Regions from separate parts of the Pseudomonas muyukensis genome, predicted to be linked through region 3. Evidence: riboswitches for the same ligand, from Rfam matches in the RefSeq annotation. Region 3 holds a riboswitch; each other region holds the start of a gene.
The links. Region 3 has a riboswitch for cobalamin ahead of KSS95_RS16755 (CbtB domain-containing protein). Riboswitches for the same ligand answer to the same signal wherever they lie in the genome.

Region 1 (7,042 bases), 460 kb from region 3:
CCTCGCCCAGGCCGTTGGGGATCACTTGCGGCTGCACCTGGGCCAAGGTCCGGCCATTGGCCTGGGCCGCCTGCTGGGCGGCGATGGCGGCCACCGTGCTGTTGAAGTTGCTCACCGTGCGCTGGAACTGCTGGTTCAGCCGTTGCTGCTGGGCCAGCGGCGGCGGCGAGCCTGGCAGCACCTGCCCGGCCCCACCCACACCGCCGCTGCCGGCCGGTGCGCTGGAGGCACCCTTGGCGGCGAACCAGGCCGAACTGAACGGTTGCCCGGCCTGGGCGCTGCCGGCCAGCAGCAACAAGGCGATGGCCTGGGCCAGGGGCTTGAGCCGCAACGGCTCGCCGCCGGCAGGCTTGCCGCGATGCAGGGCGGCGGTGGCTGGGAGGGCTGGCTGGGGCATGCCGCGCGACATCGCAGGGTTCCTTGTGCGGGTTCTAGAAAGTCGTCAGGCGGCGCTGATGCCGCTTTGCCATAAGGCGCTCCGGCCGTTGGGCGACCGAAGCTTTGTCATGCAAAGTTCATCTGGCTGGGGTATGGCAACGCACACGGGCGGCTCAAGGCCGGCCGATGCCGTTGCACACCGACGGGTTGCCGATATCGGTGCCTTCGCCATAGGCATCGAACAGGAAGGTGCGGCGCAGCTCATCGGCGAATGGCTGTGGCAAGGTCACGAAGATATGGCCCATCACCGCAATCCGCCGCTGGCCGGCAAACAGTTCGCCGAGGAAGTCGCGAATCGCCCGGGTATCCGCGGCGCTCTGGTAGCACTGGCCGAGCAGCAGGTTGCTGAAGCCGACGATGGGGTAACCCGTGCCGGCCACCGGCAAGTCGCCGGCAGCGCTGCCATAGGTCGGTACCCAACGCAGCGGATTGCCGCGCTCGGCGGCGCTGGCCGGCGCCTGCGGGGTGCCCAGCCCGGCCTGGGCAGCCAGCACCGTGGGCAGCGCTGCCATCCCGGCGGCCATGGGCTGCTTGCTGACCCGGGCGACCTTGCTGTTCTTGCCCGCCTCGGTGTAGTTGGCGGCCACGTAGCCGATGGCCCCTTCGTTGAGGCTGACCTGGGCCGTCACGTCGGCGCTGGTGGCAACCGCCAGCCAATGGCCAGGCGGGGTGGCGAGGCTGGCCGTGGTGAAGCGGGACGATACCCTGAAGGCCGACGGGCAGCTGTCGTTGAGGAACCGCGACAGCACCTCGGTGGTGCCGCTGTCGCCCGCGCGATACACCACCCGCACCGGTGTGCTGTCGGCAGTGCCGAGCACCTGGCCCCAGGTGGCCAAAGCCCCGGAGAACACCCCGCACAACTGCTGAGCGCTGAGCTGGAGCGCATCGAGCCCGCTCTTCTGATAGGGAATGGCCACCGCCATGCCGGCCACCGGCACCTGGATCATCGGGCCATAGGCGCTTTGCCGGGTGCTGCGATAGCTGGCCAGTTCACTGGCCGTGAGCACGGCCTCGCCCGCAGCGAAATCGACAGTGCCACCGGCCGCCTGCCAGATCAGCGTCGGATCGTTGGCCAGGAACGCCTGCTTGCCGGCCAGGCTGTTGACGGCGCTGTAGCTGAAGCCATCGGGCAACAACCGTGGCAGCTTGGGGTACAGCGGATTGCCGGTGTAAAGGCGCTTCACCGCCGTGGAACCGCCGCCGTTGACCTCGGCGCAGGCGCTGCCGGCCACCAGCGCGGCGCAAGCCAGTACGGCCAGTTGCAGGGATCTTTGCTTGAACACGTGTCGGGCTCCTGATGCACACGAAGAAAACCCTGGCGGCGCCCACGGGCACCGCCAGGGTCATGCCCTCATCCAGCGGATGCGGGCCACTGGGGAACAGCCGTATTACGAGCGACCGATACCGTTGCAGACGTTGCTGTTGCCGATATCGAGGCCTTCGTTGCCAGCGTTGCTGATGAAGGCTTTCTTGACTTCTGCGGCAAAGGCCGGTGGCACCGGCACGAACGAGTGAATGCCGATGGCCAGGTCGTGGTTGCCGCTGTACAGGTCGTCGAGGAAACCGCGAACTGCGGTGGCATCGGCGGCATCCTTGTAGCACTGGCCAACCAGCAGGTTGGTGTAGCCGACGATCGGGTAGCCGGTGGTCGGGACCGGCTTGTCGGTAGCGCCACGGCCGAAGGTGACCGCCCAGCTGGCTGGGTTGGCACGGTCGGCGCTCGGCGCGGTGGCGCTGCCCAGGGCGATCTGCGCCTGGTCGACGGTCGGCAGCACGGCGGTGCCGGTGGCCAGCTTGCTGACACGGGCGACCTGGGCGTTGTTGGCAGTGTCGACGAAGTCAGGGCTGACGTAGCCGATGGCACCATCGGTGGCGTTCACCGCATTGACCACATCGGCGCTGCCGGCCACGGCTTGCCAGGTGCTCGGCTCGGCGCCGACGTTGGCGCTGGTGAAGGTGCTGCTGACCGAGAAGGCGGTCGGGCAGGAGTCGTTGAGGAAGCGCGCCAGCAGTTCGGTGGTGCCACTGCTGCCGGCACGGTAGATCACCTTGATCGGGGTGGTGTCGCCGTTGCCCAGCAGGGCGCCCCAGGTGGCGATGCTGCCGGAGAACACGCCGCACAGTTGCGTGGCGTTGACCTGCAGGTTGCTGACACCGTTGCGGTGGTAAGGAATGGTCACGCTGGTGCCGACCGCCGGTACCTGGACCAGCTTGCCCCAGGCAGCGGCGCGGGTGCTGTTGTAGGTCGACAGTTCGCTGGCGCTGAGCACCGAGTCGGAACCGGCGAAGTCGACGTTGGTGCCGGCAGGCTGGTTGATCGACGCAGGCGCGTTGGTCAGGAAAGCGGTCTTGCCACCGCCGCTGCCCACGCCGGTGTAGCTGAAGCCGCTCGGCAGGATGCCTTCCCAGGTGGCGTTGCCGTTGTACAGCGGCTCAGGCAGGGTGGCACCGCCGCCGACCACAGCGGCCATGGATTGGGCCGAAGCCAGGGTAGCAGCCACCAGGGAGGCGGCGATCACAGTACGCTTAAACATGAAGCAATCTCCTATCGTCGTGTTCGTACGTTGAGTGGGTCGCGCATTGCTGTGGCCGAGGCCGTACACCCTGATCCAGAGGGGCTGGTGGCCTGTCCACGAAGGCAACATTCGCAGCTTGTGGTGACAGGCAAAGGAAAAAACATCGGGAGTTCGAGGGGGAAAACCTCGGGTGTCGCGGGGTGGTTCTGGCGGTTTTGCCGGGGTGTGATGGAGGCAGGCCAGCGGTTATGGGTGGTGGTGATCTGGAGGATTGCCCGCAACGCACTCGGGAGCTTGGCCAGGCAGCGAAAAAAGTTTCAGTGCAGGGCGTGTTCGCCGTGAGTGATGCAGCGTCTGTCAGATCGAGCGCCGCGCGGGCGGCGCTCGGTCTAATAGGCGCTGCATCACCCACGGCGAACACCTGGTGGCCCGCCAGGCGAAATCGAACTATTCAGGCGCTGATAAAATGTAATACGATAACATTTCATTTGAACGCCATTCCTGCCTACGATCCCAGCCAATGACCAGCGCCATTACCCCTTCCCCCTTGCCCAGCCAACGCCTGCAAAGCATCGACGCCCTGCGCGGCCTGGTGATCCTGTTCATGCTCCTGGACCACGTGCGCGAAACCTTCTTCCTGCACCGCCAGGTCAGCGACCCGATGACCATCGACGCCACCGACCCCAGCCTGTTCGCCAGCCGCACCCTGGCGCACCTGTGCGCCCCGGTGTTCGTGCTGCTCACCGGGCTGTCCGCCTGGTTGTACGGCGAAAAGCACCAGGGCCGTGGCGATGTCTCGGCGTTTCTGTTCAAGCGCGGGCTGTTCCTGGTGGTGCTGGAGTTCACCCTGGTCAACTTCGCCTGGACCTTCCAGCTGCCACCCACCGTGGTCTACCTGCAAGTGATCTGGGCCATCGGCCTGAGCATGATCGCCCTGGCGCTGCTGGTATGGCTGCCACGTCCGGCGCTTATCACCCTGGGCGTGTTGATCGTCGCGGGGCACAACCTGCTCGATGGCCTGCACTTCGCGCCGGCATCGGCCCTGCATGTGCCGTGGGCGGTCCTGCACGATCGCGGCTGGTGGGTGGTCACCGACAGCCTGCGCCTGCGCACATCCTATCCGCTGTTGCCGTGGATCGGCGTGATTGCCCTGGGCTACGCCCTTGGCCCATGGTTCGCCCGCGCCAGCCAGGCCGATACCCGCCAACGGCGGCTGCTGCTGGCCGGGGCTCTGGCCCTGCTGGGTTTCGTCGCACTGCGCCTGCTCAACGGTTACGGCGAAACGCCCTGGAACAGTTACCCCAATGTTACGCAGACGCTGATGAGCTTCTTCAACATCACCAAGTACCCGCCTTCGCTGTTGTTCCTGGCGCTGACCCTGGGCACCGGCCTGCTGTTGCTACGCGGCTTCGAGCGTGCTGGCAGCACGCGCTGGATCGGCGTGCTGGCGGTGTTCGGCGCGGCGCCGATGTTCTTCTACCTGCTGCACCTGTATGTGCTCAAGGGGCTGTACCTGGCCAGCGTCGCCCTGTTCGGCCGCAACCAGGGCGACTATTTCGGTTTCGAGGGTATCGCCGCGGTCTGGCTGCTGGCCCTGTTGCTGGCCGCCGCGCTGTACCTGCCGGTGCGTGGCTTTGCCCGGCTGAAGGCGCGGCGCCGCGACCTGGCCTGGCTCAAGTACCTGTAAAGGCGTTTCGCCCGGCGGTGCGATGGTCTACCATGCCGCCCGCCGGTTTCCACACGGAATCAAAAGGGAATCCCAGGCGCGCCCAGCGCGCCGAACGGAACTGCCCCCGCAACTGTAGGTGCCGAGCCCTCGCCATCGATGCCACTGGATGATCCATCCGGGAAGGCCGGCGCCGGGCCTGGACGCACTAGTCAGGAGACCTGCCGGCACGTGTTCACCAACCGGCGGGGTGTCCGGGATGGTCATCCGCCTTGCGCTTGCAGCCTCTGGCTCGCGCCCGGCGATGCCTGTCCGTGCCCATGACCGCACAGCGCAAGACAGGAGACCGCCCCACCATGTTGCCCCACCTCGCCACCGTAGTCGCCGGCTTGACCCTGTCCGCGCTGGCCCAGGCCGATAATGGCCAGGCCAGTGCCACCCAGTATCCGTTGACCCTCGACAACTGCGGCGTGCCCCAGACCTTCGCCCAGGCGCCCGAGCGCGCGGTGACCATCGGCCAGGCCGGTAGCGAACTGCTCTATGCCCTGGGCCTGGGCGAACGCCTGGCCGGCACTTCGCTGTGGTTCAACAACGTGCTGCCCGAGTTCCAGGCGCAGAACGACAAGGTCGAGCGCCTGGCCGACAACGAACCGAGCTTCGAGGCGGTGGTGGCCAAGCGTCCGCAACTGGTGGCGGTGCAGTTCGAATGGATGGTCGGTGCCCAAGGCGCGGTCGCCACCCGCGAACAGTTCGCCGAATTGCAGATTCCCACCTACCTGCTGCCGTCCGATTGCGAAGGCAAGGACAACCTGGTGGGCGCCGATGGCACCCGCCTGCAACCGTTCAAGGTGCAGAGCATCTACAAGAGCATCAGCCAACTGGCCGAGATCTTCGACGTGCAGGCGCGCGGCGCCGTCCTCAACGCGGCGCTCCAGGGCAGCCTGCAGCAGGCGCAGCAACAACTGGCGGGCAAGGACCTGACGCACACCAGCGCGTTGTTCTGGTTCTCCAGCGCCGACCTGGCGCTCGACCCCTACGTCGCCGGCCGCCAGGGCGTGGCCGACTTCATGCTGCAGACCCTCGGCGTGCGCAACGTGGTCGAGTCCAGCGAGGAATGGCCGACCGTCGGCTGGGAAACCCTGGCCAAGGCCAATCCCACCTGGCTGATCATCGCGCGCATGGACCGGCGCCGCTACCCCGCCGATGACTATCGCAAGAAACTCGAATTTCTGCGCAGCGACCCGCTGACCCGCAACATGGATGCGGTGAAACAGGGCCGCATCATCGTCCTCGACGCCGACGCCATGCAGGCCGGCATCCGCCTGTTCCGCGGGCTGCAAGTGCTGTCCACGGCCTTCGCCAGCGGTAGTGCGGCGCAACCATGAGTCGCCTGCTGCCCCTTGGCGCCTTCGCGCTGCTCGCCCTGAGCCTGGCCATGCTCGCCGGGATCGCCATCGGCGAAACCCCGGTGGGCGCCGAAGTGGTCTGGCAGGTGCTGGCCAATCACCTGTGGCAGGCGGGCTATCCGCTCGACCCGATCGACGCCGGCATCGTCTGGAACTACCGCTTGCCACGCACCCTGGTGGCCGCTGCCTGCGGCGCTGGCCTGGCCACCTGCGGGGTGATTCTCCAGGCGTTGCTGCGCAACCCGCTGGCCGAGCCGTATTTGCTGGGTCTGTCCGCCGGGGCCTCGACCGGTGCCGTGGCGGTCGGCCTGCTCGGCCTGGGTGGCGCGGCGCTGTCGCTGTCCGGCGGCGCCTTCCTCGGCGCGCTGGCGGCCTTTGCCCTGGTGCTGGCGCTGTCGCGGGCCAGCGCCAGCCGCCATGACAATGCCCAGGTGATCCTTGCCGGGATCGCCGGCTCGCAATTGTTCAACGCGCTCACCGCGTTCCTGATCACCAAGTCCGCCACCGCCGAACAGGCCCGCGGCATCCTGTTCTGGCTGCTGGGCAACCTCAGCGGCGTGCGCTGGCCGGCGGTGACCCTGGCGGTGCCGGTGGCCGTGCTGGGGCTGCTGGTCTGCCTCGGCCATCGCCGGGCCCTGGATGCCTTCACCTTCGGCGCCGATTCCGCCGCCTCGCTCGGCGTGCCGGTGCGCCGCACCCAACTGCTGCTGATCAGCTGCGCGGCGCTGGTGACCGCGGTGATGGTGTCGATCGTCGGTGCCATCGGTTTCGTCGGGCTGGTCATCCCCCATGCCCTGCGCCTGTTGCTCGGCCCCGGGCACAGCCGCCTGGTGCCGGCCAGCGCGCTGGGCGGGGCGTTGTTCCTGATCGTCGCCGACATCCTCTCGCGCACGCTGATCAGCGGCCAGGTGATCCCTGTGGGGGTGGTCACCGCGTTGATCGGCGCGCCGCTGTTCGCCCTGATCCTGGTCAGCCGTCGGGGGCGCCCATGACCGCGCTGCACAGCCCCGCAATGG
Region 2 (7,042 bases), 240 kb from region 3:
GACGTTGTACGAGACGCAACCGGTCATCGACAGCAGGGCGCTCATGGCGCTGGCCAGCAGCAGTTTCTTCACGTCGCTTCATCCTTGATCGAGCTAAGTCAGACCAAGGGTTACGGCTGGGTGGTCGATAACTTTAGGGCAAAGTGCCACCGTTTTTGCCGGTCGCCCGGGCAGGGCTGGCCTGCCTGGGCGGCCAGCCGTGTCAGCCCAGGTCCGCCGCGCTATGTCGCTCTGGCACCTGGCTGGCCTCCTCGCCCCAGGTGCGGTTGACCCGGGTGCCGCGCTGCACGGCCGGGCGCTGGGCGATGGCTTCGGCCCAGCGCTGCACATGCGGGTAATCATGGACGGCAAGAAACTCCGCCGCGCCATACAGGTTGCCGCGCACCAGCTGGCCATACCAGGGCCATACGGCGATGTCGGCGATGCTGTATTGGTCGCCGCCCAGGTAGGGGCTTTCGGCCAGGCGCCGCTCGAGCACGTCGAGCTGACGCTTGGCTTCCATGCTGAAGCGGTTGATGGCGTATTCGAACTTCTCGGGCGCATACACATAGAAGTGGCCGAAACCGCCGCCCAGGTAGGGGGCCGAGCCCATCTGCCAGAACAGCCAGTTCAGGCTCTCGGTGCGCGCGGCTGGTGCCTTGGGCAGCAAGGCGCCGAACTTCTCGGCCAGGTACAGCAGGATCGAGCCGGACTCGAATACCCGCACGGGCGGTTCGACGCTATTGTCGAGCAGGGCGGGGATCTTCGAGTTCGGGTTGACCGCGACGAAGCCGCTGCCGAACTGGTCGCCTTCACCGATGCGGATCAACCAGGCGTCGTATTCGGCGCCGGTGTGGCCGAGGGCGAGCAGCTCTTCCAAGAGGATGGTGACCTTGACGCCGTTGGGCGTGGCCAGCGAGTAAAGCTGCAGCGGCTGCTTGCCGACCGGCAGCGGTGTGTCGTGGGTGGGGCCGGCGACGGGGCGGTTGATGCTGGCGAACTGGCCGCCAGAGGGGGCCTGGTGGGTCCAGACCTTGGGCGGAATGTACTCGGGCTTGCTCATGCGCGTAATCTCCTGGAAGGCGGAATGCGGCCAAGTAAAGGCGTGGACCTGCATTCATGCCATGGGTTCGGCGCGAGGGACAAATGCAATCGATGCATAACTGATATCGAATGGCGAGGCTTTACAGGTAGGCTCAGGTGTGACGCAACCCCGCCAAGCGCCAGAGGCACCGCGTCGCCTGGTTCGCCAGCAAGGCTGGCTCCTACGGGGCGTAGGAGCCGGCTTTGCCGGCGAACACCGGCGCAGCCGGTGCCATCCACCACGTCGCTTGCTTCGCCAGCAAGGCTGGCTCCTACAGGGCGTAGGAGCCGGCTTGCCGGCGAACACCGGCATAGCCGGTGCCATCCACCGCGTCGCCTGGTTCGCCAGCAAGGCTGGCTCCTACAGGGTGTAGGAGCCGGCTTGCCGGCGAACACCGGCGCAGCCGGTGCCATCCACCGCGTCGCTTGCTTCGCCAGCAAGGCTGGCTCCTACAGGGCGTAGGAGCCGGCTTGCCGGCGAACACCGGCGCAGCCGGTGCCATCCACCGCGTCGCTTGCTTCGCCAGCAAGGCTGGCTCCTACAGGGCGTAGGAGCCGGCTTGCCGGCGAACACCGGCGCAGCCGGTGCCATCCACCGCGTCGCTTGCTTCGCCAGCAAGGCTGGCTCCTACAGGGCGTAGGAGCCGGCTTGCCGGCGAACACCGGCGCAGCCGGTGCCATCCACCGCGTCGCTTGCTTCGCCAGCAAGGCTGGCTCCTACAGGGCGTAGGAGCCGGCTTGCCGGCGAACACCGGCGCAGCCGGTGCCATCCACCGCGTCGCTTGCTTCGCCAGCAAGGCTGGCTCCTACAGGGCGTAGGAGCCGGCTTGCCGGCGAACACCGGCGCAGCCGGTGCCATCCACCGCGTCGCTTGCTTCGCCAGCAAGCTGGCTCCTACAGGGCGTAGGAGCCGGCTTGCCGGCGAACACCGGCGCAGCCGGTGCCATCCACCGCGTCGCTTGCTTCGCCAGCAAGCTGGCTCCTACGGGGTGTAGGAGCCGGCTTGCCGGCGAACACCGGCGCAGCCGGTGCCATCCACCGCGTCGCCTGGTTCGCCAGCAAGGCTGGCTCCTACAGGGCGTAGGAGCCGGCTTTGCCGGCGAACACCGGCGCAGCCGGTGCCATCCACCGCGTCGCCTGGTTCGCCAGCAAGGCTGACTCCTACAGGGCGTAGGAGCCGGCTTGCCGGCGAACACCGGCATAGCCGGTGCCATCCACCGCGTCGCCTGGTTCGCCAGCAAGCTGGCTCCTACAGGAGTAGCGCATGGCGGGGGCCCTAGAAGCTGTAGTCGACCGTGGCGAAGTACGACCTGGGCGCCCCCAGCAGCCACTGCTCGCCGCTATAGCTGGACTGGGCATACTGGCGGTCGAACAGGTTGTTCACCTGCAGCCCCAGGCGTACATCGGGCAGCACTTGCCAGCCAAGGTTGGCGTCGACCACGCTGTAGCCCGGCACCTGGGCGTCGTTGGCGGCACTGGTGTAGCGCGCGTCCACATAGCGCAGGCCGATACCGGCGTCGACGGCCTGGCCGAAGCCTTTGCTCAACCACAGGTTGGCGGTGCGGCGCGGGACGTCTTGCGGACGATTGCCGGCCCGGTCGTACACCACACCCCCGCTGCGCTGCAGGAAATCATCGTACTTGGCCCGCAGCAGTGCGGCGTTCGCCGACACCTGCCACTGGTTGCCAAGGGCCAGCTCCAGGCTGGCTTCGAGCCCGTCGGAGGTCTGCTGGCCGGCTTGCTGGCTGCCCTTGGTCACCACGTCATAGACCGGCAGCTTTTTCTTGACGATGTGGTACGCCGCCAGCGTCCACTCGCCGCGCCCCTCCCAGAAACGCTGCTTCAAGCCCAGCTCGGTCTGCTTGGCTTCGGTCAGTTCCAGGCGCTGCTCGGGGCGCAAGGTCAACAGGTCGCCGACGCCATCCTCGCTGGTGGAGTACTGGCCGTACAGCGACAGGTCGTCGCTGACGGCGAACACCAGCCCGGCACGCCAGTTGCCGCCGCGCAGGCTGCGGTCGTTGCGGGTGCCGTTGGTGAGGTCGTCGCGGTCGATATGGTTCTGGTCGCGGCGCACGCCGGTGACCAGCGACAGGCGCTCGGTCAGTTGCGTTCTGTTTTCCGCAAAAAGAGCAAAGGTACTGGTTTTGGACAGCATCTGCGGGCGTAGCGGCGAGCCACTGTGGAAACCGCCGGGGGCGGGCTGCCAAGGGTCGAGCGGGTCCTTGCTGTCGTCGTTGTAGGGTGAGTTGCTGTCGACATTGAAACGGATCTTGTTGTACTGCGCCCCGACCACGGTCTTGCTGGCCAGCCCGAACAGCGAATGGTCGAAGGTGAAGCTCTGCAGGTCGCCGATCTGCTCCTGGTTGTGCTTGATCTCAAGGAAACTGCCACGCAGGATCTGCCCGCTGGCGCCATCCCAGCTGTACTCCTCGGCATTGCGCCAGTGCCGGCGGCTCTTGATGTAGTACAGCTGGTTGCTGGCGCTGAGGTGGTCGTTGATCTGCCAGTCGCTGGTCAGCCGCGTCCACTCGTCGTGGTAGCGCTGCTGGTCGTTGCTGACGTTGTAGTTCTTCTTGCCCAGGCTGCTGCGCAGGTGGCCGTCGATCAGTGGGGTGCCGTAGTAGTTGGCCGGTTGTGCGTCGCCGCGCTCGTGGGACAGGGTGAAGCTCAGGTCGTCCGTGGCGTCGAAGCGCAGTGCGGCCGACAGCGCCAGGCTGCGTGAGTCAGTGCGGTCGACCCAACCGTTGCCGGCCTGCTGGTTCAGGGTCAGGCGATAGCTCAGGCGTTCGCTGAGGCTGCCGCCGCTGTCCAGGCCGAGCTGCTGACGGTCCCAGGAGCCGTAACCCAGGCGCAGGTGGTTGCGAATGTCACCACTGAAGGGTTTTTTCGGGATCACGTTGACCACCGCGCCGGTGGCGCCTTCGCCATGCAGCACCGAGGCCGGGCCGCGGATCACCTCGATGCGCTCGACCATCCATGGGTCGACCGGGTAGGTGAGGGTGCCGGCACCGGCGTACAGGCGCGCGCCATCGAACAGGGTCATCACCGAGCTCTGGCCTGTGAAACCGCGCGCCGACAGGCCGGTACCGCCATCGCCCGGGGTGCCGATGAAGGTGATGCCCGGCGAGCGGGTCACGGCGTCCTGCACGGTCTGGTTGTTGCGCCCCTGGATCTGCGCCGCGGTGAGGGTGCTGGTGCTGGCCGGCGTTTCCAGGGCGCTGAGGTTCAGGCGCGAGCCGGCTTGGCTCGGGGTGGCCAGGTCGACGGCCTGCGGCTCACGGTTGTCGGTGATGGCCGTGGCGGGCAGGGTCAGGGAGGCGCCGGGCTGTTCGTCGGCCAGCGCTGGCAGGGACACGGCCAGGCAGGCCGCCAGGGTGTGAAGCTTGTTGAATCGGGACATGTCGTTCCACTGCTGCAGGAATGAATGGATCCCGGTGGAGAACACGCAACGGCGAATCGCGTAGGCAGGCGCGCACGCGGATACCGGCCTGCGCCCGCCCACCGCGGGTTGCCAAGTGAAGCCTCAGGCCGGTCTCCGGGCTTGCGAGGGTCATGAAGCCTTCACCTTCCCATGCCTGTGCACAGTGGTGTGTCGAAGGTTTCGCTCGCTTACCGTTGCGGGGGCAGCGCCGGACTTGTCGTTGACAACGACGCACCGGCTTCCCGTTTCACCCTGCGCGCGGCGGCGCAGGACACCTGAAACTGGCGCGCATCTGATCATCGAACCGGCAGGGAGTCAATCGTTTGAATGAACGCAAAATCTGTGACGCCTTAGCGAGTTAGCGGTAGTTGTCGAATTTTTTTCGAACTTTCGCCAGTGGCGTTGCCTCGAACCGGTCGTTGCTCATTCATTCACGTCATGGAGACTTCTGCGCATGTTTACCCGTCACCTGCTGCGTCATTCCTGCCTGTTGGCCTTGCTCGGCGCGCCCCTGGCCGCCACTGCGGCGCCGAGCAGCGATCCGCTGTTCACCCTCGGCCTGCTGGGCGCCTACGACAAGTTCAAGTTCGAGGGCGGCAGCGAATCGGACAAGCAACACATGGGTCAGGGCGGCGTGTTCGCCACCTTCGGCAACAAGATGACCGCCGAATCCGGCTTCATCTACCAGATCGGTGCCGAGGCCAAGTACGGCAAGAAGAGCGACAACAAGCTCAAGGAGGCCCAGGCCGACCTGGACCTGGGCTGGCGCGCCGCGCTGGATGCGCGCAACTTCGTCGACCTGACCCTGGGCGGCGGCTACAGCTGGACGCGCTTCGAACCCGAGATCAACGACCTCGATACGCGGCTGACCTACAAGTCGCCATTCGCCAAGGCGGCGCTGGGCTACAACCACCAGTTCGACGCCTCGACCCTGCGCGTGGAAGTGGGGGCGCGGCGTACCATCGATGGCCGTGCGCGGCTGAAGGTCGATGACTACGGCAGCGACAGCGTCGACATGAAGGACCGCACCAACCCCTATGCCGAGGTCACCTTGCTGATGAACCAGCAGGGCGGCATGCCGGTGCAACTGGGGGCGTACTACACCCGCACCGAGTACAAGCTCGACGAGGACACCCCGGTGGCGGACAACACCAAGCTCAAGCGGGACGAGTTCGGGGTGAAGGTGGGGTTGGCGTTCTAAGCGCCTGAACGATCTCACCCCCCCTCGCAATCGGTAGGCGCCAGCCTTGCTGGCGAACCAGGCCCCGTGTGCCCCGTGTTCGCCGGCAAACCGGCGCCTATGCCTCTGGCGTGCCGCTCAGCGACCGCGCCGGCGTGATACCCGCGCCTCGATATTCTTGCGGCCTATCAGCAGCGGCGGTTTCTCCAGCACTGGCTCATCGGCCAGCCACTTGTACATCACCAGGCAGTCCACCAGGCCCTGTTCGGCATGGCGATAGGCCTTGGGCAAGCGCCCGACCGTCTCGAAGCCAAGCTTGTGCCATAGCGCCACGGCCACCTCGTTGGTCGCCACCACCGAGTTGAACTGCAGGGCCAGGAAACCTTCCTGGCGGGCGAGTTTCTGCGAGTGCTCGCACATCAACCTGGCCACGCCGCGGCCACGGGCGCTGGCACAGACCATGTAGCCGCAGTTGCCCACGTGGCCACCGGGCCCGGCGGCATTGGCCTTGAGGAAATACGAACCGAGCAATGCGCCGTCCTCTTCGGCCACCAGCGTGCGCAGCGGGGTTTCCAGCCACAGCGCGCGGGCCCGCTCGAAATCGAGCCCGGGGTCGAAGGCGTAGGTCTGGCGGGCCTGGACGATGGCCTGGAAGGTCGGCCAGAAGCGTTCGAAATCTTCCGGGGTCATGGGGCGGATCTGGATCATGGCGGTTCCTGCGGGTACTGAGCCGCTCAGTCTGGGCGGCGCGGCGCCGCCGCGCAAGGGCGGCGACGCCTGGCCGGGTCAGGCCTTGCCCACGGCATCCAGGGCCCGGGCCGAGTAGACCAGCGCGGCGCCAGCATTCATCGCCACCGCCACCCCCAGGGCTTCGGCGATTTCCTCGCGGCTGGCGCCGTGCTTGACCGCCTGCTGCGAGTGCACGGCGATGCAGCCGTCGCAGCGGGTGGTGACGGCCACGGCCAGGGAGATCAGTTCGCGGGTCTTGGCATCCAGGTGGTTGGTCTTGGCCCCGGCGCCGCTGGCGGTCATGTAGCCGGCCACGGTATCGGGGGAGAGCTGCTTGAGATCGCCGATGCCGGCCATCAACTGCTTACGGTAGGCGTCCCAGTCCATCATGCTCATCGTGTTCACCTTGCGAGGTTGGCAACAGGAGCTTTCAGGCTAGACGAAAGTGGGCTGTTCGGGGGAAGGGGAGCTGCGTGGGTGTGGCGGGCTACGAGCGGCTGCGCCGATGTTCGCCGGCAAGGCCGGCTCCTGCGGATGGGCAGGAGCCGGTTTGCGCAGGGGGATCAGATGTAGATGAAGACCAGCACCAGCGCCGCGACCACCGCCCACTTTTCCAGGTAGTAGCGGGTGCGGTTGCGCTTTTTCATGGC
Region 3 (7,042 bases):
TGGGCGGTTTTCAGCGCGTGGCTGTCGCTGCGCCCGTGGCGGCTGTCCTCCAGGGCCAGCTCGAGCAAGCCGATGACCGCGTTCATCGGCGTGCGGATTTCATGGCTCATGACCGCCAGGAAGGTGCTTTTCGCCTGGCTGGCCCGTTCGGCATCGTCCTTGGCCTGGCGCAATTGCTCGAGCAAGCTGCGGCTGAGCGCCAACTGCTCCTGCAAGGCGCGCTGGGCTTCGGTGCGCTGGTGAATCAGCTTGCGCAGGTAGGTATTCCAGAACACCACGCCGGCCAGCAGCACGGCGGCCAGCACCAGCACCTGCAAGGCCAGGGTACGGTAGTTGCGCCAGGGGCTGTCGCTGACCACGGCATTGGTACGCCAGCGGTTGACCAGTTGCTCCAGTTCGTCCGGCGGGATGCTCAGCAGCGCCTTGTCGAGGATCGCCTGCAACTGCGGCAGCGCCGGGCTGACGGCGAATGCCGCCAGGGCCGGCTCGTCACCTTGCAGGCCGGCGATCCTGAGGCGGCCCTTGAACACCTGGTTGATGAAGTAGGCGGCGTTGATGTGCGAACTGATCGCCACGTCGGCCTCGCCGTTGGCCACGGCCTCCATCAGTTGCAAGGGGTTCTCCACCTCGATCGGCTGGATGCCGATGGCCTGGCGCTCCAGGCCCTCGCGCAACGGTGAGCCGCGCAACAGCGCCACGCGCAGGCCACTCAGCGGCTGGTCGCCAATCAGCGGCGGAGCATTGTGCCGGGTAACCAGTACCCGTGGGCTGATCATGTAGGGGCGGGTGTAGCGCAGGCGCAGGGCGCGGTGCACGCCATAGCCGATGGCGCCGATCATGTCGACCTGGCCCTGGGCGGTCTGCTCGACCATGTCCTGGAATGACTCGGACTCGACGATCTGGAAGCGCAGGCCGGTGCGCAGGCTGATGCGCTCCAGCAGGTCCAGGGCGATGCCACGGGGGTTTTGCTGGGCATCGGTAAAGCTCAGCGGCGCCAGGGTGGTATTGATCATGACCTTGACCTGGCGGTGTTGCTCGATCCAGTCGCGCTCTTCCAGAGTCAGGGCAGCCAGGCGGCGATCGAGCAGGACACTGGTGCTGCCGCTGGTCCAGCGGCGCAGGATGTTCAGCCGCTCGCTGTCGGCGATCCTGGCCAAGGCCAGGTTCACCAGTTTCAGCAGGCGCGGGTTGTCGCGGGCCAGGGCAAAGGCAAAGGTGCCGGCCGGCGCCTTGACGAAGTGGTCGACCTTGACCATCCCCTGGTAACCCTTGGCGATCACGTAGTCGGTACTGATGGCATCGCCCAGGTAGGCGTCGGCCTGGCCCAGGGCCACCGCCGCGATACCGGCCAGGGTCGAGCGGTACAGGCGCAGTTGGGCCTGGGGGAACAGCTGTTGCACGGTCTGCATCGGCAGATAGTGGTCGACCATGGCCAGGTGCAGCCCGGCCAGGTCGTCGTCTTCGCGCAGCGTGCGGGAATGGCGCGAGGCGACGACTGGCAGGTCGTCGGCATAGGAGTGGGTGAGGGCCAGCTCGGCATCGTTGGCCTCGAAGGCGTTGGAGGTGCCCAGCAAGTCGACTTCGCCGGCGCGCAGCGCGGCCAGGGCCAGGGCGCGGCTGGCATAGCGGCGCACCCGCACCGGCACGCCGAGCTGTTCGCCGATCAGCCCGGCGTAGTCGGCGCTCAAGCCTTCGTAGTCGGCCTGGCTGGTGTTGATGTCGAACGGTGGGTAGTCCGGACGCGAGCTTCCCAGCACCAGCTCTTTACGCTGCGCCAGCCAGCGTCGGTCAGTGTCGTCGAGTTGCAACGGGGGCGCGGCGCTCAAGGCCCGCGCCAGCAGGTGGCGGCTTTCGCCCTGCACGGCGGCAGGGGCGGATAACGGCCATGAGAGGGCCAGTAACAGGCACAGCAGCGTGCGCCCGATCATGGTTCAGGCCACGTTGTTGCGTTTGGCCAGGTCGACCATTTCAACCAGCGACTCGACCTTGAGCTTCTCCATGATACGGCCGCGATAGGTGCTGATGGTCTTGGCGCTAAGGTTCATCTGTTCGCCAATGAGCTTGTTGGACTGGCCTGCGCACAGGCGGCGCAGCACCTCCATTTCCCGATTGGACAAAAGCCGCAGGCGCTCGCTCTCGCTCTCCAGGGTATTGCTGTTGACCGCCATCTGCGGGAAGGTCGAGTAGCCTTTGACCAAGGCCTTGAGGGCGAACACCATGGCATCGAGGTCTTCGTCCTTGTTGACAAAAGCCGAGATGCCCGCATCCATGCAGCGGCGTACATAAAGGTCGGCGGGTTGGCCGGTGAGGGCCATTATCCTTGGCGCGGGCTCCAGCAGTTTAAGGCGCTTGATCACCTCCATGCCGTCAAGGTCGGGCAGGCCGATATCGAGGATGACGACTTCGGCCTTGGTGTCCCTGGCCAGGCGTGCGGCATCCTTGCCGCTGCCGGTTTCACCCACGACGGTGAAGCGTTCGCGTTCGAGCAGCATGCGCACGGCCAATCGAACAATGTGGTGGTCATCAACCAGCAACACGGATGTCATATGGGTAACTCCTGTACAAGGTGCAGCCCGCGTCCTGCGTTTCACTGCATACGCAAGGCGGCGGGCCAACTGGGCTGCGCGCACCTTACGGATAATCAGGAGCCTTGGTAATAGGCGAGTATAGGTGTGTTGATAAACCTACAAGATGTTGTTGAAAATTCCTACAAATACCCTCAAGGGCAAGCTGCGTGAGGCTTGTTGACCCGCTGGGTCGCTGCCGGGTTGTTGGCCAGGGCCTTGCCGGTGCGGGTAGGGCGGATCACCAGTTGCCCGCCGCAATTGGGGCACTGGCCCTGGAAGTGGCGCTCGTTGCAGGGGCGGCAGAAGGTGCATTCGAACGAACAGATCAGTGCATCCGGGCTGTCGGCCGGCAGGTCGCGGTCGCAGCATTCGCAGTTGGGGCGCAGTTCGAGCATGGCAGGCATTCCGTTGGCAAGTTGCACGCAGTGTGCAACGCCGCCTTCCCCGACGGCAATCAGCCCTTGCAAGGTCTTCGCGATTTTTCGGGCATGGCTGTATTCAATTCAACAATGCCGGGGCTGCTTTGCAGCCCTTTCGCGACACAAGGCCGCTCCTACAGGGCGGCGCGGTCGTCAACGACGGCAATCGCTTCAACTGCCCTGGCGGTACAGGTGGGCGTGCCCGGCCCGGTACAGCGCGGAGTCGGCGAACGGCGCATCGCCCAGCACCTGGCCGACCAGAATCAGCGCGGTGCGGCGAAAGCCTTTGGCCGCTACCCGCTCGACGATATCCGCCAGGGTGCCACGGGCCCAATCCTGGTCCGGCCAGGTGGCACGGTGCACCACGGCAATCGGGCAGGCGCCGCCATAGTGCGGTAAAAGCTCGTCGACGATGCGCGCCAGGTGCTTGACCCCCAGGTGAATGGCCAGGGTGCTGCCATGCCGGGCCAGATCGGCCAGTTGTTCGCCAGGCGGCATCGGCGAGCTGTCGCCGTAGCGGGTGAGGATCACCGTCTGCGCCACGTCCGGGAGGGTCAGCTCGCAGCCCAGCAATGCGGCGCTGGCGGCAGTGGCGGTGACCCCGGGAATGATCTGGTAGTCGATGCCCAGTGCCTGCAGGTGGCGGATCTGTTCGCCGATGGCGCCGTACAGGCTGGGATCGCCGCTGTGCACCCGGGCCACGTCCAGGCCTTCGGCGTGGGCCTGGCGCATGGCTTCGACGATCTGCTCCAGGTGCAGTTCGGCGCTGTTGAGCACGGTTCGGGCGTTATGGCCCTCGAGCAGCGCAGGCGGGACCAGGGAGCCTGCGTAGATGATCACCGGGCATTGGCGAATCAGGCGCTGGCCCTTGACCGTGATCAGTTCCGGATCGCCGGGGCCGGCACCGATGAAGTAGACCGTCATGGCGGTTCCTTGCAGGTAAAGATGCGGATTATCCGCCGATGGCCAGCGCCAGGGTAGCGCCGGCAAGGACCTGCCGCGGCACGTGCAGGTTGGGTTGTGGCGAAGCGCGGGCAGCCAGGGCCAGGGCGGCGCTTTCGGCCACGCCCCAGCAGCCGGTCTGGGCGTAGGCAGTGGCCGAGCGTTGGCTGAGCATCGGCTCGAAAGCCAGCAGGTGCGCGGCGTCGAAGCACAAAAACGGCACGCCAAGGCGCTCGGCCAGGGCCAGCAAGCCCGGTTCGCGGGCCTTGGGGTCGATGCTGGCGATGGCGCGCAAGGCCGACAGGGGCAGGGCGTGGCGGGCCATGGTCTGGCGCAGCAGCACCGCCAGGGTCTCGACGGGGCAGCCGCGGCGACAACCAAAGCCCGCGTACAGCGCGGGCTGCAGGCTGAAGTCGAGCATCAGGCCGGGTTGGCGCGGCGGAACAGCCAGGCGCTGAGCAGGCCCAGGGCCAGCCAGAACGCGGCGTTGGTCAGCCAGGAGGCGATCTTGAACTGGCTGGCCAGGGCCTCTGGCGCCAGGCTGGCGTGCACCGCCGGTTGCGGCGCGCCGATCACATGGGGGCTTACCAGCAGCACGACACCCAGCACCTTGAACAACCAATGCCGGCTGAACACCAGCAAGGCCAGGCCGGCCGCGGTGGCGGCGGCGGTGCCGATCCACCAGGCCTGGCGTTGGCCCAGGTCGGCGGCGGCGGTGCCTGGCAGCTCGGCGGGCAAGCCCAGGGTGGGCGCCAGGCAGAACACGGCGAAGCCGGCCAGGCCCCAGAGCGCCCCGGTGCTGACGCGGCCCGGCTCACGCAGGCTGTACAGCGCGGCGAGGAGCAGGGCGAAGCCGACGGCTACCACCAGGTTGCCGCCGGTGGTGGCCAGCACCCGCTGCCAGCCGTCTTCCGGTGCCCAGGCCTCGGCGCTGTGCTCATGGCTGTGGCCGGCTTCGGCTGGTGCGTGTTCATGCTGCTCGGCTACCGGGGCGGCGCTCTCGAAGGTTTCCGCCTGGAGGATCAGCGGGGCGATCCAGAAACTTTGCAGCAGGGTCAGCAGCAGGGCGGCGAGCAGCCCGCTGAAGCCCGCGGTGCGGGCAATGCGCGTGATCATGCAGGGATACTCAGTGGCAGGGGAAGGCGGCGCTGTGGCGGGTGTCGTGGGCGGCGTTGTGTACCGCCTCGATGTGCGAGAAGCCGGCGAAGTACACCAGGCTCAGGCCCAGCAGGCTGGCGCCCACGGCGACCAGCAGGCGCTGGCTGAGGCTGACGGGGGTGGCGATGCTGTGCTTGGCACTGGTGATAGGCATGACGCGTTCCTCTGCTGCTTTTGTTTTGGGCAACGGGCAAGCGCGACGCCCCCAGGCACGGATGGCCCAGGGCATGCGACAGCACCCGCCCACCGCGGGGTTGTTCATCGAGCACGGCAGGCCGGTCTCCGGGCTGGCGAGGCAGGGTGCGCTCGCTTACCGTTGCGGGGGCAGCACCGGCTTTGTCCTGGCCTGTTGGAGGCCATGTGACGCACCGGTTTCCCGTTTCACCCCCGGCTGGGGGCACCTGCAGGCAATGCGCTAGCAAATCACGGGGCGTAGCCGGCGTCAATCGCGGCGGCGGTTGACCGTTGTCGGGTGGATGCGTAGCCTTGCCGCTTCGAGGTTCTCAGGCCTGGCCTGAGCTAAGACGGGAACGCGGTACAAGCCGCGGCTGCCCCCGCAACTGTAGGCACTGAAAGGTTCGGCACAGCCACTGCGCAGGCGCGCGGGAAGGCGCCGAGCCACCGGCCCCGACGCCGGATTGGTGCAAGCCAGGAGACCTGCCTCGCGACGTTTTCGACTTTCAACCGGGCGGGGTGATCCGGTGGCGAACGCGCCCGGCCAGCATGGCCGCGGCCGCCGTCCCGCATGCCCGCGCCACAGCCGCCAAGGGCAACGCGACATGAAAACACTGGCCAAGCTCCCCGTCACCATCGTCACCGGCTTTCTCGGCTCGGGCAAGACCACCTTGCTCCGCCACATGCTCGACAACGCCCAGGGCCGCCGTATCGCGGTGATCGTCAACGAATTCGGCGAACTGGGCATCGACGGCGAGATCCTCAAGCAGTGCAGCATCGGCTGCACCGAGGAAGAGGCGCTGGGCCGGGTCTTCGAACTGGCCAATGGCTGCCTGTGCTGCACCGTGCAAGAGGAGTTCTTCCCGGTGATGCGCGAGCTGGTGGCCCGTCGCGGCGACCTGGACCATATCCTGATCGAAACCAGCGGCCTGGCCCTGCCCAAGCCCCTGGTACAGGCCTTCCAGTGGCCGGAAATCCGCAACGCCTGCACGGTCGATGCGGTGATCACCGTGGTCGACAGCCCGGCGGTGGCTGCCGGCACCTTCGCCGCCTACCCCGAGCAGGTCGACGCCCAGCGCAAGCTCGACCCCAACCTGGACCATGAGTCGCCGCTGCACGAGCTGTTCGCCGACCAGTTGGCCAGCGCCGACCTGGTGGTGCTGAACAAGGCCGACCTGATCGACGCCGCCGGCCTGGCCGGGGTGCGCGCCGAGGTGGCCGAGGAACTGCCGCCGGCGGTCAAGGTGATCGAGGCCAGCAGTGGCCGCCTGCCGCTCGACGTGCTGCTGGGCGTGGGCGCCGAGTCCGAGGCGCATATCGATGGCCGTCGCACCCATCATGATTCGCACCACGACGGTGACGATCACGACGACCACGATCATGATGCCTTCGACTCGATTTCCATCGACCTGCCCGAGGCCGACGAAAGCCTGCTGCTCGATGCCCTGAGCCAACTGGTCGGTGAATTCGGCATCCTGCGCGCCAAGGGTTTCGCCGCCATCCCCGGCAAACCGATGCGCCTGCTGATCCAGGGCGTGGGCACCCGTTTCGACAAGCACTTCGACCGCGCCTGGCGCAGCGATGAAGCGCGCATCACCCGCCTGGTACTGATTGGCCAGGACCTTGACGCCGTGCAGCTGCAAGCGCGCCTGCGCCAGGCCCTGGGCGCCTGACCCATGCACCTGCTGCGGACCCAGCCCGGCGGCTTCGTGCCGGACGACAGCATTGCCGATCTCGGCCAGACACCTGCCGAGCTGGTGATCCTCTGCAGCGGCGACTCCC

Region 1: it holds a riboswitch for cobalamin, as region 3 does, so the genes downstream of both, KSS95_RS14845 (ABC transporter substrate-binding protein) here and KSS95_RS16755 (CbtB domain-containing protein) in region 3, are expected to answer to the same signal.
Region 2: it holds a riboswitch for cobalamin, as region 3 does, so the genes downstream of both, KSS95_RS17700 (TonB-dependent receptor) here and KSS95_RS16755 (CbtB domain-containing protein) in region 3, are expected to answer to the same signal.

What each region holds. Positions count from the first base shown of each region.
Region 1 covers NZ_CP077073.1:3,314,923-3,321,964, reverse strand. Annotated here, with positions in the region: gene KSS95_RS14865 (filamentous hemagglutinin family protein) at 1-409, opposite strand, end outside; gene KSS95_RS14860 (substrate-binding domain-containing protein) at 552-1,721, opposite strand; gene KSS95_RS14855 (substrate-binding domain-containing protein) at 1,827-2,972, opposite strand; gene KSS95_RS14850 (acetyltransferase domain-containing protein) at 3,475-4,641, shown strand; cobalamin riboswitch at 4,668-4,863, shown strand; gene KSS95_RS14845 (ABC transporter substrate-binding protein) at 4,977-6,005, shown strand; gene KSS95_RS14840 (FecCD family ABC transporter permease) at 6,002-7,018, shown strand; gene KSS95_RS14835 (ABC transporter ATP-binding protein) at 7,015-7,042, shown strand, end outside.
Region 2 covers NZ_CP077073.1:4,020,608-4,027,649, reverse strand. Annotated here, with positions in the region: gene KSS95_RS17710 (hypothetical protein) at 1-45, opposite strand, end outside; gene yghU (glutathione-dependent disulfide-bond oxidoreductase) at 203-1,042, opposite strand; gene KSS95_RS17700 (TonB-dependent receptor) at 2,339-4,462, opposite strand; cobalamin riboswitch at 4,572-4,777, opposite strand; gene KSS95_RS17695 (outer membrane beta-barrel protein) at 4,938-5,684, shown strand; gene KSS95_RS17690 (GNAT family N-acetyltransferase) at 5,802-6,371, opposite strand; gene KSS95_RS17685 (carboxymuconolactone decarboxylase family protein) at 6,450-6,788, opposite strand; gene lpxO (lipid A hydroxylase LpxO) at 6,956-7,042, opposite strand, start outside.
Region 3 covers NZ_CP077073.1:3,776,527-3,783,568, reverse strand. Annotated here, with positions in the region: gene KSS95_RS16785 (transporter substrate-binding domain-containing protein) at 1-1,928, opposite strand, end outside; gene KSS95_RS16780 (response regulator transcription factor) at 1,932-2,546, opposite strand; gene KSS95_RS16775 (DUF1272 domain-containing protein) at 2,720-2,962, opposite strand; gene cobM (precorrin-4 C(11)-methyltransferase) at 3,158-3,910, opposite strand; gene KSS95_RS16765 (cobalamin biosynthesis protein) at 3,939-4,349, opposite strand; gene KSS95_RS16760 (CbtA family protein) at 4,349-5,044, opposite strand; gene KSS95_RS16755 (CbtB domain-containing protein) at 5,055-5,240, opposite strand; cobalamin riboswitch at 5,343-5,505, opposite strand; cobalamin riboswitch at 5,567-5,765, shown strand; gene cobW (cobalamin biosynthesis protein CobW) at 5,866-6,933, shown strand; gene cobN (cobaltochelatase subunit CobN) at 6,937-7,042, shown strand, end outside.